Linked DNA regions of Anaerosoma tenue. Each later gene encodes a partner of the first gene's protein in a complex. Links are inferred from orthologs where the notes say so. Each region holds a gene or a part of one and is shown on either strand. Other genes may lie near its edges. The genes, in order: secA and secY.

What was found.
Region 2: the proteins of secA (region 1) and secY are in contact, whole or in part, in a crystal structure (PDB 3DIN), measured with the Thermotoga maritima proteins. The link is inferred for Anaerosoma tenue from one-to-one orthologs. Residues at the interface, in WP_004082002.1 of Thermotoga maritima: Glu261, Ala262, Arg263, Lys300, Ala301, Arg302, Thr303, Ile304, Ile305, Leu323, Tyr324, Asp325, Pro326, Val329, Ser330, Tyr333, Ile336, Lys340, Phe345, Val349, Glu363, Phe364, Tyr374, Ser375, Gly376, Gly377, Glu393, Ile395, Thr482, Ser483; in WP_004081795.1 of Thermotoga maritima: Glu108, Gly109, Glu110, Glu111, Ala236, Glu237, Arg238, Arg239, Ile240, Thr241, Ile242, Gln243, Tyr244, Ala245, Arg246, Arg247, Val248, Thr249, Gly250, Arg251, Arg252, Val253, Tyr254, Gly256, Ala257, Ser258, Thr259, Tyr260, Leu261, Pro262.

What each region holds. Positions count from the first base shown.
Region 1 is NZ_JALNTY010000001.1:689,281-699,576, forward strand. The notes cover bases 2,884-6,213. They hold secA (preprotein translocase subunit SecA), read right to left. Parts: upstream 5,853-6,213; coding sequence 3,084-5,852; downstream 2,884-3,083. Other genes in these bases: prfB (peptide chain release factor 2), read right to left, coding at 2,884-3,017. Also shown: MSB02_RS03450 (transketolase family protein), read right to left, coding at 1-70; MSB02_RS03455 (transketolase), read right to left, coding at 67-945; MSB02_RS03460 (YitT family protein), read right to left, coding at 942-1,853; more of prfB, read right to left, coding at 1,881-2,883; MSB02_RS03475 (AfsR/SARP family transcriptional regulator), read right to left, coding at 6,218-9,529; MSB02_RS03480 (DUF5317 family protein), read right to left, coding at 9,690-10,250; MSB02_RS03485 (HD-GYP domain-containing protein), read right to left, coding at 10,247-10,296. UniProt on the Escherichia coli protein: Required for protein export, interacts with the SecYEG preprotein conducting channel.
Region 2 is NZ_JALNTY010000003.1:257,957-267,824, forward strand. The notes cover bases 195-3,096. They hold secY (preprotein translocase subunit SecY), read right to left. Parts: upstream 2,326-3,096; coding sequence 1,063-2,325; downstream 195-1,062. Other genes in these bases: map (type I methionyl aminopeptidase), read right to left, coding at 195-311; MSB02_RS08905 (adenylate kinase), read right to left, coding at 315-962; rplO (50S ribosomal protein L15), read right to left, coding at 2,322-2,768; rpmD (50S ribosomal protein L30), read right to left, coding at 2,859-3,047; rpsE (30S ribosomal protein S5), read right to left, coding at 3,054-3,096. In the rest of the region: more of map, read right to left, coding at 1-194; more of rpsE, read right to left, coding at 3,097-3,566; rplR (50S ribosomal protein L18), read right to left, coding at 3,583-3,951; rplF (50S ribosomal protein L6), read right to left, coding at 4,003-4,539; rpsH (30S ribosomal protein S8), read right to left, coding at 4,567-4,965; MSB02_RS08945 (type Z 30S ribosomal protein S14), read right to left, coding at 5,070-5,255; rplE (50S ribosomal protein L5), read right to left, coding at 5,311-5,853; rplX (50S ribosomal protein L24), read right to left, coding at 5,939-6,250; rplN (50S ribosomal protein L14), read right to left, coding at 6,280-6,648; rpsQ (30S ribosomal protein S17), read right to left, coding at 6,731-6,991; rpmC (50S ribosomal protein L29), read right to left, coding at 7,003-7,215; rplP (50S ribosomal protein L16), read right to left, coding at 7,216-7,641; rpsC (30S ribosomal protein S3), read right to left, coding at 7,642-8,367; rplV (50S ribosomal protein L22), read right to left, coding at 8,372-8,713; rpsS (30S ribosomal protein S19), read right to left, coding at 8,786-9,064; rplB (50S ribosomal protein L2), read right to left, coding at 9,083-9,868. UniProt on the Escherichia coli protein: The central subunit of the protein translocation channel SecYEG. Consists of two halves formed by TMs 1-5 and 6-10.

The DNA.
Region 1 (10,296 bases):
GCAGGCCCTCGTTGGCGAGCTCGATCAGGGTGGCGCCGTACGCCTCGCGTGTTGCGCGCTTCTCGCTCATCGGGCGCCCCCTTCGGTCGCTGAGGCCGAAGTCGATCCGGCCGCCTCAAGTGCTGCGCCCAGCTCGGCAAGCGCGGTCGCGGTCTGCTCGGCGCTTGGCGCCTTGCCGTGCCAGCCGGCGTCGCCCTCCATGAAGGAGACGCCCTTGCCCTTGACGGTGTACGCAACCACGACCACCGGCACGGCGGGATCCGCCGGAGGCTCGGTGAGCGCGTCGAGCAACCCCTCGACGTCGTGCCCGCTCGTCTCGCGGACCTCCCAGCCGAAGGCGGCCCACTTCTCGGCCACGCCGCCCAGGCACATCACCTCGCTGCACGCGCCGTCGATCTGCAGGCCGTTGTGGTCCACGATGGCCGTCACGTTGCCGAGGCCGTGGTGCGGGGCGAACATCGCCGCTTCCCACACCTCCCCTTCCTGGAGCTCGCCGTCGCCGAGCAGGCAGAACACGCGCGCGGGATTCTCATCCAGGCGAAGCGCGAGCGCCATGCCGTTGGCAATGGCCAGACCCTGGCCGAGCGAGCCGGTGGACACCTCCACGCCGGCGCACTTCTGGCAGTCGGGGTGGCCCTGGAGCATGCTGCCGAGCTTTCGGAGCGTCTTGAGGTGGTCGCGGCCAAGGTATCCGGCCTCGGCGAGCGCCGCGTACAGCACCGGCGCCGCGTGACCCTTGGAGAGCACGAACCGGTCGCGCTCCGGCCAGTCGGGCCGGGCGGGATCATGACGCAACACGTGGAAGTAGAGCGTGGCCACGATATCGGCCGCGGAGAGCGACCCTCCGGGGTGTCCGCTGCCGGCCTCGGCGATCATCTCCACGATGTCGTAGCGCATCCGCGCCGCCTTGGCCTCGATGGCCGCGATACGTGCCGCGTCGGTCATAGGTTGGCTCCCATCTCCTTGAATCCTTCGCCGAGCACCTCATGCACGTTCGCGATCACCACGAACGCCTTGGGGTCAACAGCATGCACGAGCGCCTTGAGCGAGTCTATCTCCCTGCGCGAGACCACCGTGAAGAGCATCTCGCGCGACTCCCCCGAGTACAGACCCTTGGCGACCAGCCCCGTGGCGCCGCGTCCAAGCTGGTGCATGACCGCATCGGCGATCCGCCCCGGCTCGTCGCAGACGATGAACGCGGCCTTCTCCACCGCGAGACCCTCCTGCACGAGATCGATCACCGCTCCCATCACGAACACCGCCACGGCGCCGTAGAGCGCCAGGTCGGGGCCGAGCACCACGGCGGCGACCAGCGTGACCACGGCGTCGGCGATCAGCATGATCTGGCCGATGCCGAGGTTGACCTTCTCCACCAGCAGCTGCGCCACGATGTCGGTGCCGCCGGTGTTGCCGCGCGCCTTGAACACCAGCCCCATGCCGATGCCGGTCACGGCGCCGCCGTAGAGCACGGCGAGCAGCTGGTCGTGCGACGCGAGGTGCGGGGTGAAGGGCGCGAGCACGTCCACCGCGACCGACACGAGCACCATGCCGTAGACCGTCTTGGCGCCGTAACGCCACCCCTTGCGGCTGATGCCGATGATCAGCAGCACCGAGTTCATGGCGAGCATCTGCACGCCAACGGGGACTGTGATGCCGAAGCTGTCCTGGAACAGGTAGTAGAAGACGGTGGCCAGACCAGACACGCCACCCGCGGCGAGCTTGTTGGGGATGAGGAACGCGTTGAGACCCCATGCGGTGATCAGGATACCGATGGTCATCAGGATGTAGTCGCGCACACGGCGGTTCTTGAGCACCGTGGCCGCGTTCGTCTTGGCCAGTACCTGTCGTACCATCACCGCACCCCCGATCCCGGAGCCGGATCAGTCGTTGGAACCGGCGCCCACGGCCGCGGCCTGCTCGCCGGACACGCGCCACCGATGATAGCCCACCACGAACTCGTCGAGGTCGCCGCCCAGCACGCCGTCCACGTCGCCCGTCTCGATGCCGGTGCGCACGTCCTTGACCATCTGGTACGGGTAGAGCACGTAGTTGCGTATCTGGCTGCCGAAGGAGATCTCCTGCCGCTCCCCTTTGAGGGCGTCGAGCTCGGCGGCGCGCTTCTCCTGCTCCACCTCGTACAGGCGCGACCGCAGGATCTTCATCGCGGTCTCCTTGTTCTTGAGCTGGCTCTTCTCGTTCTGGCAGGTGACCACGATCCCGGTGGGGATGTGCGTCAGACGCACCGCCGAGTCGGTGGTGTTCACGCTCTGGCCGCCGGGGCCGCTCGAGCGGTACACGTCCACCCGCAGGTCCTCGTCGCGGATCTCCACCTCGATCTCGTCGGGCAGCACGGGCAGCACCTCCACCCGTGCGAAGGTGGTCTGGCGGCGCTTCTTCTCGTCGGTGGGACTGATACGCACGAGCCGGTGCACGCCGTTCTCCGAGGCCAGCATCCCGTAGGCGTTGCGGCCCTTGATGGTGAGCACGGCGCGGTCGATGCCGAGCTCCACCCCGGCCGGCGCGTCGTGCACGTCGACCTTCCACTTGCGGTTGCCCGCGTACTTGATGAGCATCTTCATCAGCATCTCGGCCCAGTCCTGCGCCTCCAGGCCCCCCTGACCGGGCAGGATGGTCACCAGGGCATCGCCCGAGTCGAACTCGCCGGTGAACCAGCTCGCGAGCTCGAGTTCCTTGGTGCGCCTGGTGATGTCCCGGATGGCCGAGGTGGCCTCGGCCGCGAGGTCTTCGTCCTCCTCGGAGACGGCGAGTTCGTTGGCCACCTCGAGGTCGTCGAGCGCGCTTGCGATCGACTCGTACTGCTCGATCTCGTCGCGCAGTCCCGCCGCCTGCGCCATGATGCGCTGCGCCGCGGACTGGTCGTCCCAGAAATCGGGGGCGGTGGTGCGCTCTTCGAGCGCGGAAAGGTCGGCGCGCTTGGCGTCGAGGTGCAGGTAGCCGGCGATCTCCTCGACGCGCTCGCGGAGCGCCTGGATGTCTGTGCTGCGGTCTTCGATCATCTCGTACTCACACTGCTCTTCGGTAGGGACGGACAGGCCCGGGAAGCGGCGCTTACGCCGCCCGGGTCATGCGTTCGCGCCGTGGCAGTGCTTGTACTTCTTGCCGCTCCCGCAGGGGCAGGGCTCGTTGCGGCCAACGTTGGCGTAGGGGTCGCTCTTGTCCTTCACCACCGTGGCGCCGCCAGGAGTCGCGGAGCGCTTGGCCCCCGCCGCGGCGGCAGCCGCCATCGCCTCGCTGGCGCCACCGCCGGCGGCGGCCTGGCTTGCCGCCTGCGCACGCGCGCCGCCGAAGATCGTGGACTCGGTAGGCGCCGTGTACGTGACGCGGCTCAGCTCCGGCGCCTCGGGCGCGGGCTGCACCGTCACCTGGATGTGCGTGATGGTGCGGAGGAAGTCGCGGTCGATCTCGGAGACGAGGAACTTGAAGGCGTCGTACGCCTCGGCCTTGTACTCCACCAGCGGATCGCGCTGGCCGATGGCGCGCAGGCCGATGCCGTCGCGCAGGTAGTCCATCTCCAGCAGATGGTTCATCCAACGCGCGTCGATCACGCGCAGCATCACGTGGCGCTCGAGCGCCCGCATCTGCTGCTCGCCGATCTCGGCCTCCTTGGCCTGGTAGAGCGCGAGCACCTTGCCCGCCAGCGCCTCGGTGAGCTCGGCGGGCGTGTCGGCCCCGCGCACCTCGCCGTCGACGAGCGATGCGCCCGTGATCTCGTTGAGGGCGTCGGCCAGACCGTCCCAGTCCCACTCCTCCGAGTAGCTCTTCTCGGAGCAGAACTCGGCCACCGTGCTGGCCACCGTGTCGCGGATCATCTCCTCCACGCGACCGCGGATGTCCTTGCCGTCGAGTATCTGGTTGCGCTCGGCGTAGATCACCTGGCGCTGCTTGTTCATCACGTCGTCGTACTCGAGCACGTACTTCCGGCTGGCGAAGTTCTGCGCCTCCACCTGCCGCTGCGCGCTCTCGATGGCCTTTGAGACCATCTTGGCCTGGATGGGCATGTCCTCCGGGATGTCACCCTTGGACATGAACGCCGAGATGCGGTCCATGCGCCCGCCGCCGAAGAGCCGCATGAGGTCGTCTTCGAGGGAGAGGTAGAACTGCGACACGCCGGGGTCGCCCTGGCGGCCGGAACGCCCGCGCAGCTGGTTGTCGATGCGGCGGGAGTCGTGGCGCTCGGTGCCGATCACGGCAAGGCCTCCCGCGGCCACGACCTCCTCGTGCTCCGCCGCGCACACGCGCTTCGCCTCGCCGAGCGCGTCGGCGCGCTGCTCGTCGGTGGCCTCCTCGGGGTCGATACCGCGGTTGCGCAGGATCTCGTCGGCGAGGAACTCGGGGTTGCCGCCGAGGATGATGTCGGTACCACGGCCGGCCATGTTGGTGGCGATGGTGATGGAGCCCTTGCGGCCGGCCTGCGCCACGATGTGCGCTTCCATCTCGTGGAACTTGGCATTGAGCACGTTGTGCGGCAGGCCGCGGCGCTTGAGGGCACCCGAAAGCCGCTCCGAGTTCTCGATGGAGATGGTGCCCACCAGGCACGGCTGACCGGCGGCGTAGCGCGTGGCGATCTCTTCTGCCACCGCGTCGAACTTGGCGTCGATCGTGCGGTAGATGAGGTCGTTGCGGTCGTCACGCACCATCGGCCGGTTGGGCGGGATCACCACCACGGGCAGGTTGTAGATCTCGCGGAACTCGGCGTCTTCTGTGACCGCCGTACCGGTCATGCCGGCGAGCTTCTCGTAGAGGCGGAAGAAGTTCTGCAGCGTGATGGTGGCGAGCGTCTGGTTCTCCTCGCGCACATGCACGTGTTCCTTGGCCTCCACCGCCTGGTGCAGACCGTCACTCCAGCGGCGGCCCACCATGAGGCGGCCGGTGAACTCGTCGACGATGAGCACCTCGCCGTCCTTCACCACGTACTCCACGTCGCGGTTGAAGAGGTACTGCGCCTTGAGGGCCTGCTGCAGGTGGTTGACCATCTGGCCCGACGGGTCGGCGTAGAGGTCCTCGATGCCGAGGAGCTGCTCCACGCGGCTGATGCCCTGCTCGGTGGGCGCAACGGTGCGCTTGGCCTCGTCGAGCTCGAAGTCCTCGTCGATCTTGAGGCGCGGCGCGATCTTGGCGAAGCTCTTGTAGGTGTCCGCCGAGCGGGTGCCCGCGCCCGAGATGATGAGCGGCGTGCGCGCCTCGTCGATCAGGATCGAGTCGACCTCGTCCACGATGGCGTAGTGGTGGCCGCGCTGCACGCGATTCTCCGCGCGGGTGACCATGTTGTCGCGCAGGTAGTCGAAGCCGAACTCGGTGTTGGTGCCGTAGGTGACGTCGGCCGCGTAGGCGGGCTTGCGCGCGGCGGGGTCCATGCCGCTCTGCACGATGCCCACGGTGAGGCCAAGGAAGCGGTAGACCTGACCCATCCACTCGCTGTCGCGCTTGGCCAGGTAGTCGTTCACGGTGACCACATGCACGCCCTTGCCGGCGAGCGCATTGAGGTACACCGGGAGCGTGGCCACGAGCGTTTTGCCTTCACCGGTCTTCATCTCGGCGATGTTGCCGCGATGGAGCACGATGCCGCCGATGATCTGCACATCGAAGTGGCGCATGCCCAGCGTGCGCCTGGCCGCCTCGCGCACCACGGCGAACGCCTCGGGCAGGAGGTCGTCGAGCTCCTCCCCCGCCTCCAGGCGGGAGCGGAACTCATCGGTCTTGGCGCGAAGCGCGTCATCGGTGAGCGGCTCGATCAACGGCTCGAACGCGTTGACCTGCTCTACCACCGACTCGTACTCACGAAACTGCTTACCCTCACCGGCGGTGAGGAGTCTGGTGAAGAAGTTGGCCATCGAGAAAGCGCTCCTTAAGGAGGCGAGAACGTACAGTATCCAGAACCTGCAGATTGTAGCACGGAGCCGGAGCGCCTCACCGCCGCCGTGACGTCTTGCGGGTGGTGTGAGGGGCCGGAAGCCCGTCGGCTTCCGGCCCCCTTGCGGTTCCACAGGCCCGCACGCATCCGCTCGCGTTGCTGGTGCCCCTCAGGAGGTCTCCCGACTCCTCACCGCTCCGCTCGCGTGCCGTGCGCGGTGACCTCGCAGGCAGCCTGCCGAACCGTCACAAGCACATCGTAGCCAGCAATGTTGAACAGGAATTCAACAGGAACCGAACACAGCGACGGCGAGTCTCCGGGCGCGAGATACTTCGGAGATCACCGCTACTCTCCATCCTCCATCGCGAGGACAGCCTGGAACAACTCGGTCGTTTCCGAGCAAGGGTCTATCCCGAGATCATCCACGAGACGTGTCCTGCACAGGTGATACGTTTCGATCGCCCCACTGCGCTGGCCGGCGGTCATCTGGCATCGCATGATCATCTGATAGACGTCCTCGCGCCAGGGATCGGTCGCCGATGCGCGACGGAGGAAGCTCAGGGCGGCATCGTAACGACCAGTCTCATACGCCGAGTCGGCCGCCACGAGCATGGCGTCACAGAACTCCCGCTTGAATCTGGCCCTGTCCTCCTCGAACCACGACTCATACAGATCGGCGGGCAGTAGGTCTCCCCGGTAGACTTCGGCGAGTAACTCGCCAGCCTCGACTACGTCAGCGTGCCTGCCGGATGAGTTGGCTTCTCGAATCGTACGTGAACATCGCCCGAAATCTGCGATATCCGAATGGACGGCCTCGGTGACCCGACACACCCCGCCCGTGCAGACGAGGAACCGGCGCCAGGCGTTTCCCCGCTCACCAGAGAGGATTGCGGTCTTGAGCGCACTCCAGGTCACGTAGAAGTTCCGTAACGCGCGCTCGCGATCCATATCCGGCCAGAGGTACTCGAGTATCACGTCTCTCGAGAGGTCACATCCTTGTCTGCACACGAGCATCAAGAACAGCCGCCGGGACTTCCTCTTGCACCAGTGTTCCTCTTCCACCCTTCCGCCGGGGCCCGTCACCTCAAGGCGCCCGAAGAGCTTGACGTGAAGATCGCTTGCGGCGGCGACCGGAACATTGGTGTCTGGCGGGGCGCTCATCGACCGCCCCATCAGCGTCCGCTCGGGTGACTCCTCGGGCCGACATCGTGACGCGATGTAGGTCCACTCGTCTGCAGTCAGCAGTCCCATCTCCGATGTCCTGGCAGCCTCTGCGACCCTCACGGGCACCAGCCACAGGAGTTTCGCAGACATCAGCAGCGGGCCGACGGCACGCGCCGCGAGCCCCAGGAGGCCCGGAAACGCGCGGACGTAGAATGCGAGGGTCATGTTCGGAGAGCCGCTCCTGATGTACTCCGTGTATGGCGTGAGAATCTGGACCGCGTCCGCAACCCGCCCCTCTCGACGCTCCACTTCGGCCATGACCAGATCGCTCCTGAACAAGTGGCCGGATGCAGCGGTGCCCCGAATCTCCGGCTCGACCTGATGGATGAGCTCCACTGCGATCGCCGGCTCATCCAGCGCGAGGTGCGTGGCGGCCGCCTCGATCATAGCCGCCAAGTACGTCATGCGGGCGCCCTCGCCAAGCGACTCAAGGAGTATCAGGCTTCTCTCGATAGTACTGAGCGCCCGATGGTTCTCCGTCATTGCGCGCAAAGAGCGCGCCGCATCGATGCCGTATGTTGCGACACCGAAGTCGTCCGACTGCTGTTCGAGGATCGCCATGGAATTGGAGTGGGCCTCATCGGCATCTTCCGTACGATCAGTGACGAACATGATGTTGGCGAGCGTACCGAGCGCATAGGCATGGAGAGCCTCAAGGCCTTTGAGGTTCGCGACCTCGCTGATGACCGACCCGAGGATCTCCTCTGCCGTATCCACTTCCCCGAGTTCCGCCAGGGCCGTCGCATAGTTCGTCCTGAGATGCAGTCGCTGTACGACGGAGATGTCGCTCCTGCAGGCGATGGGCGCGAAGAACTCTACCGCCGAAGTCCAACTCCCAAGACACTGACAGGCGACGGCAGCCGCACAGTTCGCCGCGAGCACGGCCTCATCGGAGCCAAGGTCGAGGCTGGGAAGCATGTGTCGCACTGCGTCTGTACGCGCGAGGGCCTCCTCAAGCAGTCCGGACTGTGCCTCTGCCACAGCCAGGTAGGCCTCACACAGACATCGGGCAGCAACATTGGCCCCCAGCGCCGGGTGATCGCGCAGTCGTTCGAGATCGCCTCTGGCATCGCCCATGCGTCCTCGGTCCAGATGGAGTCGTGAGGTCAGCAGAACCGCGGCAACGAGGCTCTCCTCGTCTCCGGCGGCTCGGGCCACACACTTGGCAGATGCTCCACAATCCATAGCCTGGTGAGGCATGCCCTGCGCGCGCTTCAGGTGCCCAAGCAAGACAAGCAAGCGCGCACTCGACGCGATCACACTCATCGGAAGCCGAGACATCAGGCGCGCCGAGACTGCATGCCCAACATGCCGCATCATCGCGAACCCAGCTTGCTCGCTCCACGCAGCGACCTCGTCAACGCTCCCGTACAGTTCAAGTGCGTGCGCGAGCCCCGCGTAGTCTCTCGTCTGCCACATGCGCTCGTAGATGATTGATCGAAGGGCGCATAGGTCATCCACGTCTAGGCGGTCCTTGGCCACTCGGTGCGCGACATCCGCGAGCACCGAGTGCGCTCGGAAGCCAAGCGCCCCCATCGGCATTTCCATGAGACTCAGGAGCGGCATAGCACGGGACAAGCCGCTCCAGTCCACGATGAGATCGCAGGCGACTGCACACTGCTGCAAGGTGGTGAGGAGGCCCTCCCGCAGCAACGCAGCCACGTACAGTGCAGCCACTTCGTGCTCATCGAAGCGACCGACGATGTGCTCAACCTGCCAGACCAGATCCCGCGGTCGGAAATCCCCGCATCGGAAATCGTGCCGAAGCATGATATGTGTCATGGCCGGGTGGCCGCCGAACAACGCAAGAAGCGCGTCGACGTCATCCTCGTCTCTCGACTCACGTCCGCTGTGCAACAGAAGATGCGCCACCTCGTCCGCCGACAGCCGTAGGTCGTCCTCCTCGATCAGCCAGACGCGACGTGGGTCCAGGCGAGAATCACGTGGGATTCGGCGGCAGTTCATGATGGTGCGAGCGGATGTGCCCACGTGAGTGCGCAAGTATGATGCAACCTCTACCACCGAGTGGATGCTTCGAAGCTCGTTGACCCCATCGATCAGCAAGAGGACACGCTTGCCCGCGAATCGCGTGAGCTTCTCTCGCAGAAGGAGAAGCACGTCCGACATCTCGTCGTCTACCGCACACGCAGAGGCGGATATCGGACCAACCTCCGGCGCCGTCCGTACATCGAGAGCATCCCCGATGTACTGGACAACCTCAGTGGCACTTGCATCGATGTCGGGCAGTTCGACCCATATCACAGCATCGTACGCGCCTGACACGGCCACCTGTGCTGCCAGTACCGACTTGCCGTATCCGGCGGCGGCGCACACCAGAGTAAGTGGCGGACACTGACTCTCAAGCAGCCTCAGCAGTCGACTACGTACCATCATGGGCTCAGCCTGCAGGACGGCGTGTCCCAGTATCTCCATCGCAGCTCCCCCTGATTCCGGCGCTGGAGACCCCCTGAAGGACTATCATGTAAGCCTATATACGCCCACAGTGCAATACTCATGCTGCAAATAGCACAGGCCGTATTCACAGGCATGATTCTGGCCAGAGAGGCTCGTCAGGCCATCCTTGGGCGATCCGCTAGCCGGGCAGACCCGATGGCCTGCGGCTCGCCGCGAACACCCACCCCGCCAGACCAAGCGAGAGCAGGATGTCACCCACACTCACGACACCTCTCTGCCACTCGGGACCCGGAACGGCGATCACGTCCGCGAGCTGCGGTAGGAGCGTCTCCCCGTGCAGCGCCTCATGCAACTGGTCGGCATCGAGGCTTGCAGTCGCCTCATCGCGCGGCGCACCCAACTCTGAAGTCGAGCGCAAGCTCACCGGCATGGCGCCATTGAGCCCAATCACCAGTACGTTCATCGCAATCCCGAGAGCCGCGAAGCCGAGAATCCAGCGTCGCCAAACGTTGGCGAGCATCACGCCCACCAGGGCGACCATCATCACGAGCCAGACCATCAGACTCAGGTCATGCCCAACGCCGATGAGTGAAGCCACGCGTGGCCACACAAGCTGAACGGGCAGCAGTACCAGCAGCACCCACTCGCCTCGAAGTCTTTCGTGCTCCAGATTACGCAGAGAACCCCCCGTTGCCAGGGAGAGGAGCAGCGCGAGAACGACTGCTTCCAAGAGGATCACGACGGATCCTCCGACAATCCGAGCGAACCGGAGCGCCGGCTGACGA
Region 2 (9,868 bases), on another replicon or contig:
CCGTAGTATCCGTCGACGATCGCCCCGCAGTCGACGGAGACGATCTCGCCCTCGCGGAGTACGCGCTTGCCGGGAATACCGTGCACCACCTGCTCGTCCACCGAGGTGCACAACGTAGCGGGAAAGCCATGGTACCCCTTGAAGGCCGGCAGCGCTCCCGCAGCCAGGATCGTCTCCTCGGCAACAGCGTCCAGCTCGGCGGTCGTCACGCCAGGGCGTACGGCGGCTGCCACCGCATCGAGCGCCCGAGACGTGATCCGGCCCGCTTCACGCATGACGGCGATCTCCGAGGGGGATTTCGTGATGATCACAGCTCAGCCGACACCGTTCAGGATGTCGCGGATACCGGCGTAGACCGCATCCGGTGACTGGTTCCCATCGACCGTGTGCAGGGTGCCGTGCTCGCTGTAGTAGGGGATCAGCTTGCTTGTCTGCTCCTCGTACGCCTCGAGCCGCGCCCTCACGGTCTGCTCCGTGTCGTCGTCACGCTGATAGACCTCACCGCCGCATTCCGTGCAGGCTTCGAGTTCGCCGTCGGTGGCGACGTTGAAGATCTTGCCGCATCCACGGCACTGCCGCCGCGACGTGATGCGGGTGACGATCGCCTCGGGGTCCACCTCTATGCTCACTACGACGTCGAGCGCCACGCCGATATCGGCGAGTGCCGTCCCCAGGGCTTCGGCCTGAGGAATGGTACGCGGGAAGCCGTCGAACAGCACGCCCTTCTCGCGGGCGTCAGGCTGACTGATGCGCTCCTTGACCAGGCCGATCACGACCTCGTCGGGTACGAGGGCGCCGGAATCCATGTACCGCTTAGCCTCCATGCCGAGAGGGGTGCCGTCGGCAACGGCTTTCCGCAGGATGTCGCCGGTGGACAGATGCACCAGGCCGTAATCGTCCACGATCCTCGTGGCCTGTGTCCCCTTCCCCGCGCCGGCGGCACCGAGCAGCATGACGTTCATGATTCCCCTCCCATCCATCGCCAGTGCCCCGATGCCGCCCGAACCGGGCGTGCACCGGGGCGCTCGCGATCAACCGACATCGAGCGCTAGCGCCCGGACCTCACTTGAAGAAGCCGTCGTAGTGACGCATCTGCAACTGACTCTCCAGCTGCCGCATCGTCTCGAGCGCGACGCCGACCATGATCAGGATCGATGTGCCGCCGAATGCCTGGACCAGCTGGTCGCCTGTCTGCTGGAAGATGATCTGCGGCACGACAGCTATGGCCGCCAGGAACACCGCGCCCGGCAGCGTGATTCGGTTCAGCACGTTGGTGATGTACTGCGCGGTGGGGTTACCCGGACGGACACCCGGGATGAACCCGCCGTTCTTGCGTAGATTGTCCGCCGTCTCGATCGGGTTGAACACGAGGGCCGTGTAGAAGTACGAGAAGAAGACGATCATCACGGCGAACAACAGGATGTACGCCCAACCACCCGAAAGCCAGGCGGCTACCTGCTGCAGCCACTCGACGCTGGTGAAGAACCGGGCGATCGTCGAGGGGAACAGCAGCACCGACGATGCGAAGATGATCGGGATGACGTTGGCCCCGTTGACCTTCAGCGGGATGTACGTCCCCATGCCGCCATACACACGGCGACCCACGACACGCTTGGCGTACTGGACCGGGATACGGCGCTGACCGCCCTCCATGAACACCACTGCCGCGACCACGAGCAAGGAGATGGCGAGCACGAGCAACATGAACCAGGGGTTCACCCGGAACGAAGAGACGATCGTCTGCGGGAAGCGCGACACGATGCTCGCGAATATCAACAGCGACATGCCGTTGCCGATCCCTCGCTGGGTGATCAGCTCGCCCATCCACATGATGGCGGCGGTCCCGGAGATGAGGCTGATGACGATCACGATCTCGGTGAGCAGATTGAACTGCACTCCAAGGCCGCCGCTCGTGGCAGGCGCCTGGAAGACCGTCAGGAGGCCCAGGGACTCCATGAGCGCGATACCCAGGGTCATGTAGCGCGCGGTCTGCGTTATCTTGCGCTGACCGGCCTCCCCTTCCTTGGACCACCGTTCGAACGTCGGGATGACCGCCTGCAGCAACTGCATGATGATCGTTGCCGTGATGTACGGCATGATCCCGAGTGCGAAGATCGCGAAGTTCTCCAGCGCGCCGCCAGCGAAGAGGTTCAGCAGGCCGAGCGCACTACCCGCGCCGCTGACCAGGTCCTTCATCGATGCCGGATCGACACCGGGGACGGGAATGTGCGCACCCACCCGGTACAACGCGATGATGCTCAGCGTGAAGATGATCTTCCTGCGAAGATCCGGGATGCGAAGAGCGTTGCGAATGGCATCGATCACGAGAGATCGACCGTCCCTCCAGCCGCCTCGATCTTGGTGCGGGCCGGGGCGGAGACCCTGTCGGTCTTCACGGTAAGAGCCTTCGTGAGCTCGCCGTCGCCGAGCACCTTGACCGGAGTGGTCTTGCTCTTGATGACGCCCTTCTCGAACAGGCTGTCCACGCTCACGGTGTCACCCGCGGCATAGAGGTCCTCGAGCCGTCCGACATTCACGACCGCGTATTCCACGCGGCTGCGGTTCTTGAACCCACCGAGCTTCGGCATCCGCATGTGAAGCGGGTTCTGTCCACCCTCGAAGCCGGGGCCCTTGCCGCCACCGGCCCGCGAGTTCTGACCTTTGTCGCCGCGGCCAGCGGTGGTGCCATGCCCGCTGGCGTTCCCGCGACCTACGCGCTTGCGGTCCTTACGCGAGCCCGGCGCCGGACTCAGATCGTGCAACTGCATGGTGTCTCCTTATCGCTCCGCCCCGGGCGCACCGCCGCGGGGATGCCGGCCGCTCGCCGCCGGCTGACTGTGCGGTGGACGTGTGCCCGTCTAGGCCTCTTCGACCTCGACGAGGTGCTTGACCTTGAAGATCATGCCGCGGATGACAGGCGTGTCGGCCTGCTCCACGGTATCGTGCATGCGCTTGAGACCGAGCGCCCGGACCGTGGCCTTCTGGTCCTTGGGCAGCCCGATCGCGCTTCTCACCTGAGTGATCCTGAGTGTCTTCTCGGATGCCATATCTGACTACCCCTCTTTGCCGTAGATCTCCGCGACCGTCTTGCCGCGGCTGCGCGCGACCTCGGCCGGGCTCTTCAGTTCCTGCAGACCCGCCGCCGCCGCCTTCACGATGTTCAGGGCGTTGCTGGTGCCGAGGGACTTGGAAAGCACGTCCTGGACCCCGCCCAGCTCCAGCAGGGCACGCACCGGACCGCCGGCGATGACGCCGGTACCCGGTGCAGCGGGCTTCAGGAGCACCTTGCCGGCACCATACTCGCCGGTGACGGTGTGCGGGATGGTCGTGCCCGACATCGGGAACGTGAACATGTTCTTCTTGGCGTCCTCGATGCCCTTCTTGATGGCGACGGGGACCTCGGCGGCCTTGCCCATGCCCACGCCGACACGGCCGTTACCGTCTCCCACGACCACGAGAGCGGTCAGCGAGAAACGACGACCGCCCTTGACGACCTTCGCCACTCGATTGATGTAGACGACGCGCTCCTGGATCTCGGAGACCGGAGCGTTGGTGTCATACGCCATTACAGATCCTCCTGTCTTAGAACTTCAGGCCGGCGTCGCGGGCACCCTCTGCGAGAGCGGCCACCCGCCCGTGATAGAGACGTCCGCCGCGGTCGAACACGACCTCGGTGATGCCGGCCTCGAGAGCCCGGCGCCCAAGTGCGCCGCCTACCGCCTTCGCGGCGTCGGCGTTTGCGCCCGATGAGAGCGCCGTTCTCAGCTCGGGGTCGATCGAAGACGCTGAGACCAGCGTGGCCCCGGCGACATCATCGATGAGCTGCGCATAGATGTGCTGGTTGCTGCGGCTGACACGCAGGCGGGGTCGTTCGGCCGTACCGGCGACCTTCCCGCGTACCCGGCGCTGACGGCGGGTGAGTGCCGCTGTCTTCGCTTTCGACTTATCCATGACCCGTCTTGACTCCTTCTCCTCGCGCCCGGCGACAGACGCGGTCGGTTACTACTTGGCGGCCTTGCCGACCTTACGGCGGACGTATTCGCCCGCGTAACGGATACCCTTGCCCTTGTAGGGCTCCGGCGGGCGGATCGCACGGATCTCGGCCGCCACCTGACCGACACGCTGCTTATCGATGCCGATGACCGAGATCTTGGTGGGCGCAGGCACCTCGAACGTGATGCCCTCCGGCGCCGGTACGACCATGGGATGGCTCAGGCCGAGTGACAGATCGAGGTCCGATCCCTTCAGCACGGCGCGGTAACCGACGCCCACGATCTCCATGTCCTTCCGGAAACCCTCCGAGACGCCGACGACCATGTTGGAGATCAGCGTACGGGTCAGTCCATGAAGACTGCGGTGCCGACGCCCGTCGGTGGGACGGCGAACGAGGACAGCACCGTCCTCAAGCGTGATCTGCATATCCGGGTCGAACGACTGCGACAGGACGCCCTTCGGCCCCTTGACGGTGACATCCGTTCCCTCGATGGTGACTTCCACCCCGGCCGGGACCGGGATAGGCTGCTTGCCGATACGTGACACGGCTCGGCTCCTTTCGCTCCGGTCCGACTACCAGATGTAGGCAAGCACCTCGCCGCCGACACCGGCGGCACGGGCCTGCTTCTCGGTCATGACACCCTGCGAAGTGGAGATCACGGCTATGCCGAGACCACCGAGCACGCGGGGAAGCTCGTCCTTCTTGGCGTACACACGAAGACCGGGCTTGCTGATGCGACGCAGGCCGGTGATGGTCCGCTGCTTCTTCGGCCCGTACTTGAGCGTGATACTCAGCGTGGCCTGCGGCTCACCGGGGACTACCTCGTAGTCCTCGATGTAGCCCTCACTCTTCATGATCTTGGCGATCGCGACGAGCTTGTTCGACGACGGCATCGTCGTAGAAGCCTGGAACGCATTGTTCGCGTTCCTGACACGCGTCAGCATGTCAGCGATGGGATCGGTCATGCTCATGTTCTCGACTACCTCCTATGATTCGGGACTGCCCGTGTCCACCGGTTCGCATCGGCCCTTGACCGGTGCGCCTTGTGGACCCGTTGCCCGGGTCTGGATACGGCCTACCAGCTGGCCTTACGGACACCGGGCAGCTCACCGCGGCTCGCCAGCTCGCGCAGACACACGCGGCAGAGGCCGAACTGCCTGTAGTACGCGCGCGGCCTGCCGCAACGGTTGCAGCGGTTCACGGTACGCACGGCGAACTTCGGCGCACGCTTTGCCTTGGCGATCATCGACTTCTTTGCCACTTGACGAACCTCCTCGAAGTGGGTGACCCGGACCCCCGGGCGACCCGCGTCTTCTCTACCGCTTGAACGGGAATCCGAACTGATCGAACAGCGCTCGACACTCTTCATCTGTATCCGCACTCGTGACAAAGGTGATGTCCATGCCACGGATCTTGTCCACTTTGTCGTAGTCGATCTCCGGGAAGATCAACTGCTCGTTGACACCGAGCGAGTAGTTGCCGCGACCGTCGAACGCCTTTCCGCTCACACCGCGGAAGTCGCGGATGCGCGGCAGCGCCGTCGAAAGCAGGCGGTCGAAGAACTCCCACATGCGATCACCGCGAAGCGTGACCTTGCAGCCGATGGGCATGCCCTGGCGGAGCTTGAAGCTCGCTATGGACTTCTTGGCACGCGTGATGGCTGGCTTCTGGCCAGTGATGATCGTCAGGTCGTTGATCGCATTCTCGAGAAGCTTCGCGTCCTGGGTCGCCGCACCGACGCCCATGTTGACGACGATCTTCTCCAGACGCGGGACCTGATGCACGTTGCCGTACTCGAACTGCTCCATGAGCGCCGGCACGACCTCCGTGCGGTACTTCTCCTTCAGTCTGGGTGCCACTCGTCATACCTCCGATGTGTTCTCTCGCCCGACGGATTTCCGACCCGGCGGGACTTCTGGCCCGCGTCGCATCGCGACGTTGGCTCTACTTGTCGATGTCCTTACCGCACGACTTGCACACGCGGGTGCGGACGCCATCCTCGCGGCGCCGGCTTACCCGGGTGGGCTGACTGCAGTTGGGGCACACGAGCATCACGTTGGAGACGTGGATCGTCCCCTCCATCTCGATGATGCCGCCCTGTTGGTTCTTCTGGCTCGGGCGGGTGTGCTTCTTGATCATGTGGACGTTCTCCACGACGACGCGCTGCTTCTCCGGCACCGAGCGGAGGACCTTGCCCTCTTTGCCCTTGTCCTTGCCGGCGATGACGCGCACGCGATCGCCCTTGCGGATCGTCATTGAATTCGCCATATCTCTTCAGGCCCTCCCTACAGGACTTCCGGGGCGAGCGACACGATCTTCATGTACTTGCGGTCGCGCAACTCACGCGCCACAGGACCGAAGATGCGCGTGCCTCGCGGGTTGCCCTGGGCGTCGATGATCACGGCAGCATTCTCATCGAACTTGATGTAGCTGCCGTCAGGCCGGCGCATCTCCTTCTTCGTACGGACGACGACCGCCTTCACGACATCGCCCTTCTTGACCGCCCCGTTCGGGGTGGCCTCCTTCACGGCGCACACGATGGTGTCGCCGACATGGGCATAGCGCCTCTTGGAGCCGCCGAGGACCTTGATGCAGGCCACCCGTCGCGCTCCGGAGTTGTCGGCTACCTTCAGCCGGGTCTCCGCCTGGATCATGCTCTTCCTCCGTCACTCGCCGGTCGTCGGGCGTTCATCCGTACCCGAGAGGACCGTCGTTCCACGTGTTGCCGGTCAGGCTCTACTTGGCCTTCTCTACGATCTCCACCAGACGCCATCTCTTCATCTTCGAGATGGGCCTGGTCTCCATGATGCGCACGACGTCGCCAACACCGCACTCGTTGTTCTCATCGTGGGCGTGGAACTTGGCCGAACGCGTGATCATCTTGCCGTACAGCGGATGACGCTTGCGGTCCTGGACCTGGACTACGCAGGTCTTCTCTCCTGCGGTCGAGACCACGACACCCTGGCGCTCCTTGCGGCTGTTACGCTCAGTACTCATCTACCGTCCTCCTACTGCGCCTGGGACTTGGACGCCGCGATCTCACGGCTGCGCAACTCTGTGTGCAGGCGCGCGATGTCCCTCTTCACCATCGTGATGCGGTGCGGATTGTCGAGCTGACCGGTAGCGAGCTGGAACCGGAGGTTGAACAACTCCGTCCTGCTCTCCTTCAGCTTCTCTGCGATCTCGCTCTCGGCAAGACCCTTGATGTCTGTCTTCTTCACTTATGATTCACCGCCACTGTCAGCACGGGTCACGAACTTGCACTTGATCGGCAGCTTCTGCGCCGCGAGGCGCATGGCTTCCTTGGCGACCTCTTCGCTCACGCCGGCCACCTCGAACATCACGCGGCCGGGCTTCACGACCGCCACCCACTTCTCGGGGTTGCCCTTGCCGGATCCCATCCGGGTCTCTGCCGGCTTCTGGGTCACGGGCTTGTCCGGGAAGATGTTGATCCACACCTTGCCGCCACGCTTCATGTGGCGGGTCATCGCGATACGCGCCGCCTCGATCTGCCGGTTGGTGATCCATGCGGCCTCGAGAGCCTTCAGCCCGTATTCGCCGAATGCGATCTCGGTACCGCCCTTGGCGATACCCTTACGGGAGCCGCGCATCACCTTGCGGTGCTTGACACGCTTAGGAAGCAGCATCTAGCCCCTCCTTCCGTTACCGGCGCCGCGACGACCGCGCGAACGGTCGGGGCGCGGACGCTCCACGAGAGCGGCCTCTTCGGCAGCGGTCATCGTCTGGCCGGGCAGCTTGTCGCCGCGGTAGATCCAGACCTTCACGCCGATGACGCCGAACGTGGTGACAGCGTCGGTGGTGCCATAGTCGATCTTGGCACGGAGCGTATGGAGCGGTACCCGACCTTCGCGATACCACTCACGGCGACCCATCTCTGCGCCGCCCAGACGGCCGGAGCACTGGATACGGACGCCCAGCGCACCGCCCTTCATCGCGCTCGTCACTGCCTTCTTCATCGCGCGCCGGAACGAGACGCGAGCCACGAGCTGCTCGGCAACGCTCTGCGCAACGAGGGTCGCGTCCAGCTCGGGACGCTTCACCTCCACGATGTTCACGGCCACGGGGTGCCCAGCCAACTGCTCCAGTTCCTTGCGGAGCGCGTCGACCTCGGCGCCCTTCTTGCCGATGACGATGCCCGGGCGCGCGGTCCAGATCTCGAGGAACACCTTGTCGCCCTTGCGCTCGATATCGATCCGCGAGACGGCAGCGCGGCGGAGCTTCGCCTTCAGATACTTCCTGAGCGCGAGGTCCTCGGCCAGGGTCTGGCTGTAGCCCTTGTCCTGATACCAGCGGCTCCTCCACTCCTCGGTGATGCCGAGACGGAACCCGATGGGATAGACTTTCTGGCCCATGCCTTTACGCCTCCTCTCGCTGCTTCACGACCACGGTGATGTGGCTCGTGCGCTTGTTGATACGGAACGCACGGCCCATGGCGCGCGGGCGGATGCGCTTGATCGTCGGCCCTTCGTTGACGAAGGCCTCGGAGACGAACAACGTCTCCGGCTTGATCCTGTGCTGCTTCTCAGCGTTGGCGGCGGCGCTGTGTACCACCTTGCCTACCACCTCTGCGGCAGCGCGCGGGGTGAACTTCAGGATCGCCTCGGCGTCGGGCACCGACTTGCCGCGGACGAGATCCACGACCTCGCGCGCCTTGCGCGGGCTCACCCTCACGTACTTCGCCGTAGCTCTTGCTTCCATTTCGAGAAAACCTCCGACCGTCATCCGGAGCGCCCCTGCGGCGTCCCGGCGTCAGTGATACGCGACTGCGTCCTAGCGCTTGCCCTTCTTGCGATCGTCCGCATGTCCGCGGAACGTCCGCGTCGGGGAGAACTCCCCGAACTTGTGGCCGACCATGGACTCGGTCACGTACACGGGAACGTGCTTGCGTCCGTCGTGCACCGCAACCGTGTGACCCACCATCTCCGGGAAGATGGTCGACGCACGTGACCAGGTCTTGATGACCTTCTTCTCGCCGGCCTCGTTCATGTCCTGGATACGCTTCAGGAGACGCGGCTCGACGTAGGGTCCCTTCTTAAGGCTTCTGCTCATCGATAACTTCCTCTCCCGCTACTTCTTGCGGCGGCGGATGATCATGCGGTCGGACGCCTTGTGCTTCGCACGTGTGCGGTGGCCCTTGGTAGGAACACCCCACGGCGTGACCGGGTGACGACCCGCGGTCTTGTTCTTGCCTTCGCCACCGCCATGCGGGTGGTCGACCGGGTTCATCGCGGTACCACGAACGGTCGGCCGCTTGCCAAGGTGACGATTGCGGCCGGCCTTTCCGATGGAGATGTTGGCATGCTCGCTGTTGCCGACCTCGCCAACGGTCGCACGGCAGGTGAGCGGCACCATGCGCATCTCGGAGGACGGCATGCGCAGGATGGCGTTGGGGCCCTCCTTGCCGATCAGCTGCGCGGAAGCGCCTGCCGAACGCGCTATAGCCGCGCCCTTGCCCGGCTGCAGCTCGATCGCGTGCACCACGGTACCGGTGGGGATGTTCTCCAGCGGCAGCGCGTTACCAGGCTTGATGTCGGCGCCGGGGCCGGACATGATCGCGTCACCGACCCGCAGCTTCTCGGGGGCGATGATGTAACGCTTCTCGCCGTCCGCATAGTGCAGGAGCGCGATGCGAGCGGACCGGTTGGGGTCGTACTCGATCGTCGCGACCTTCGCCGGGATCCCGTCTTTGTTTCGCTTGAAGTCGATCTTCCGGTACTGGCGCTTGTGGCCACCACCCTGATGCCGGGTGGTGATCCGCCCGTTGTTGTTGCGGCCGCCCTTCTGGGGCAGCGGCTCGAGCAGCGACTTCTCCGGCGTCGTCGATGTGATCTCCGAGAAATCGGCGACCGTCTG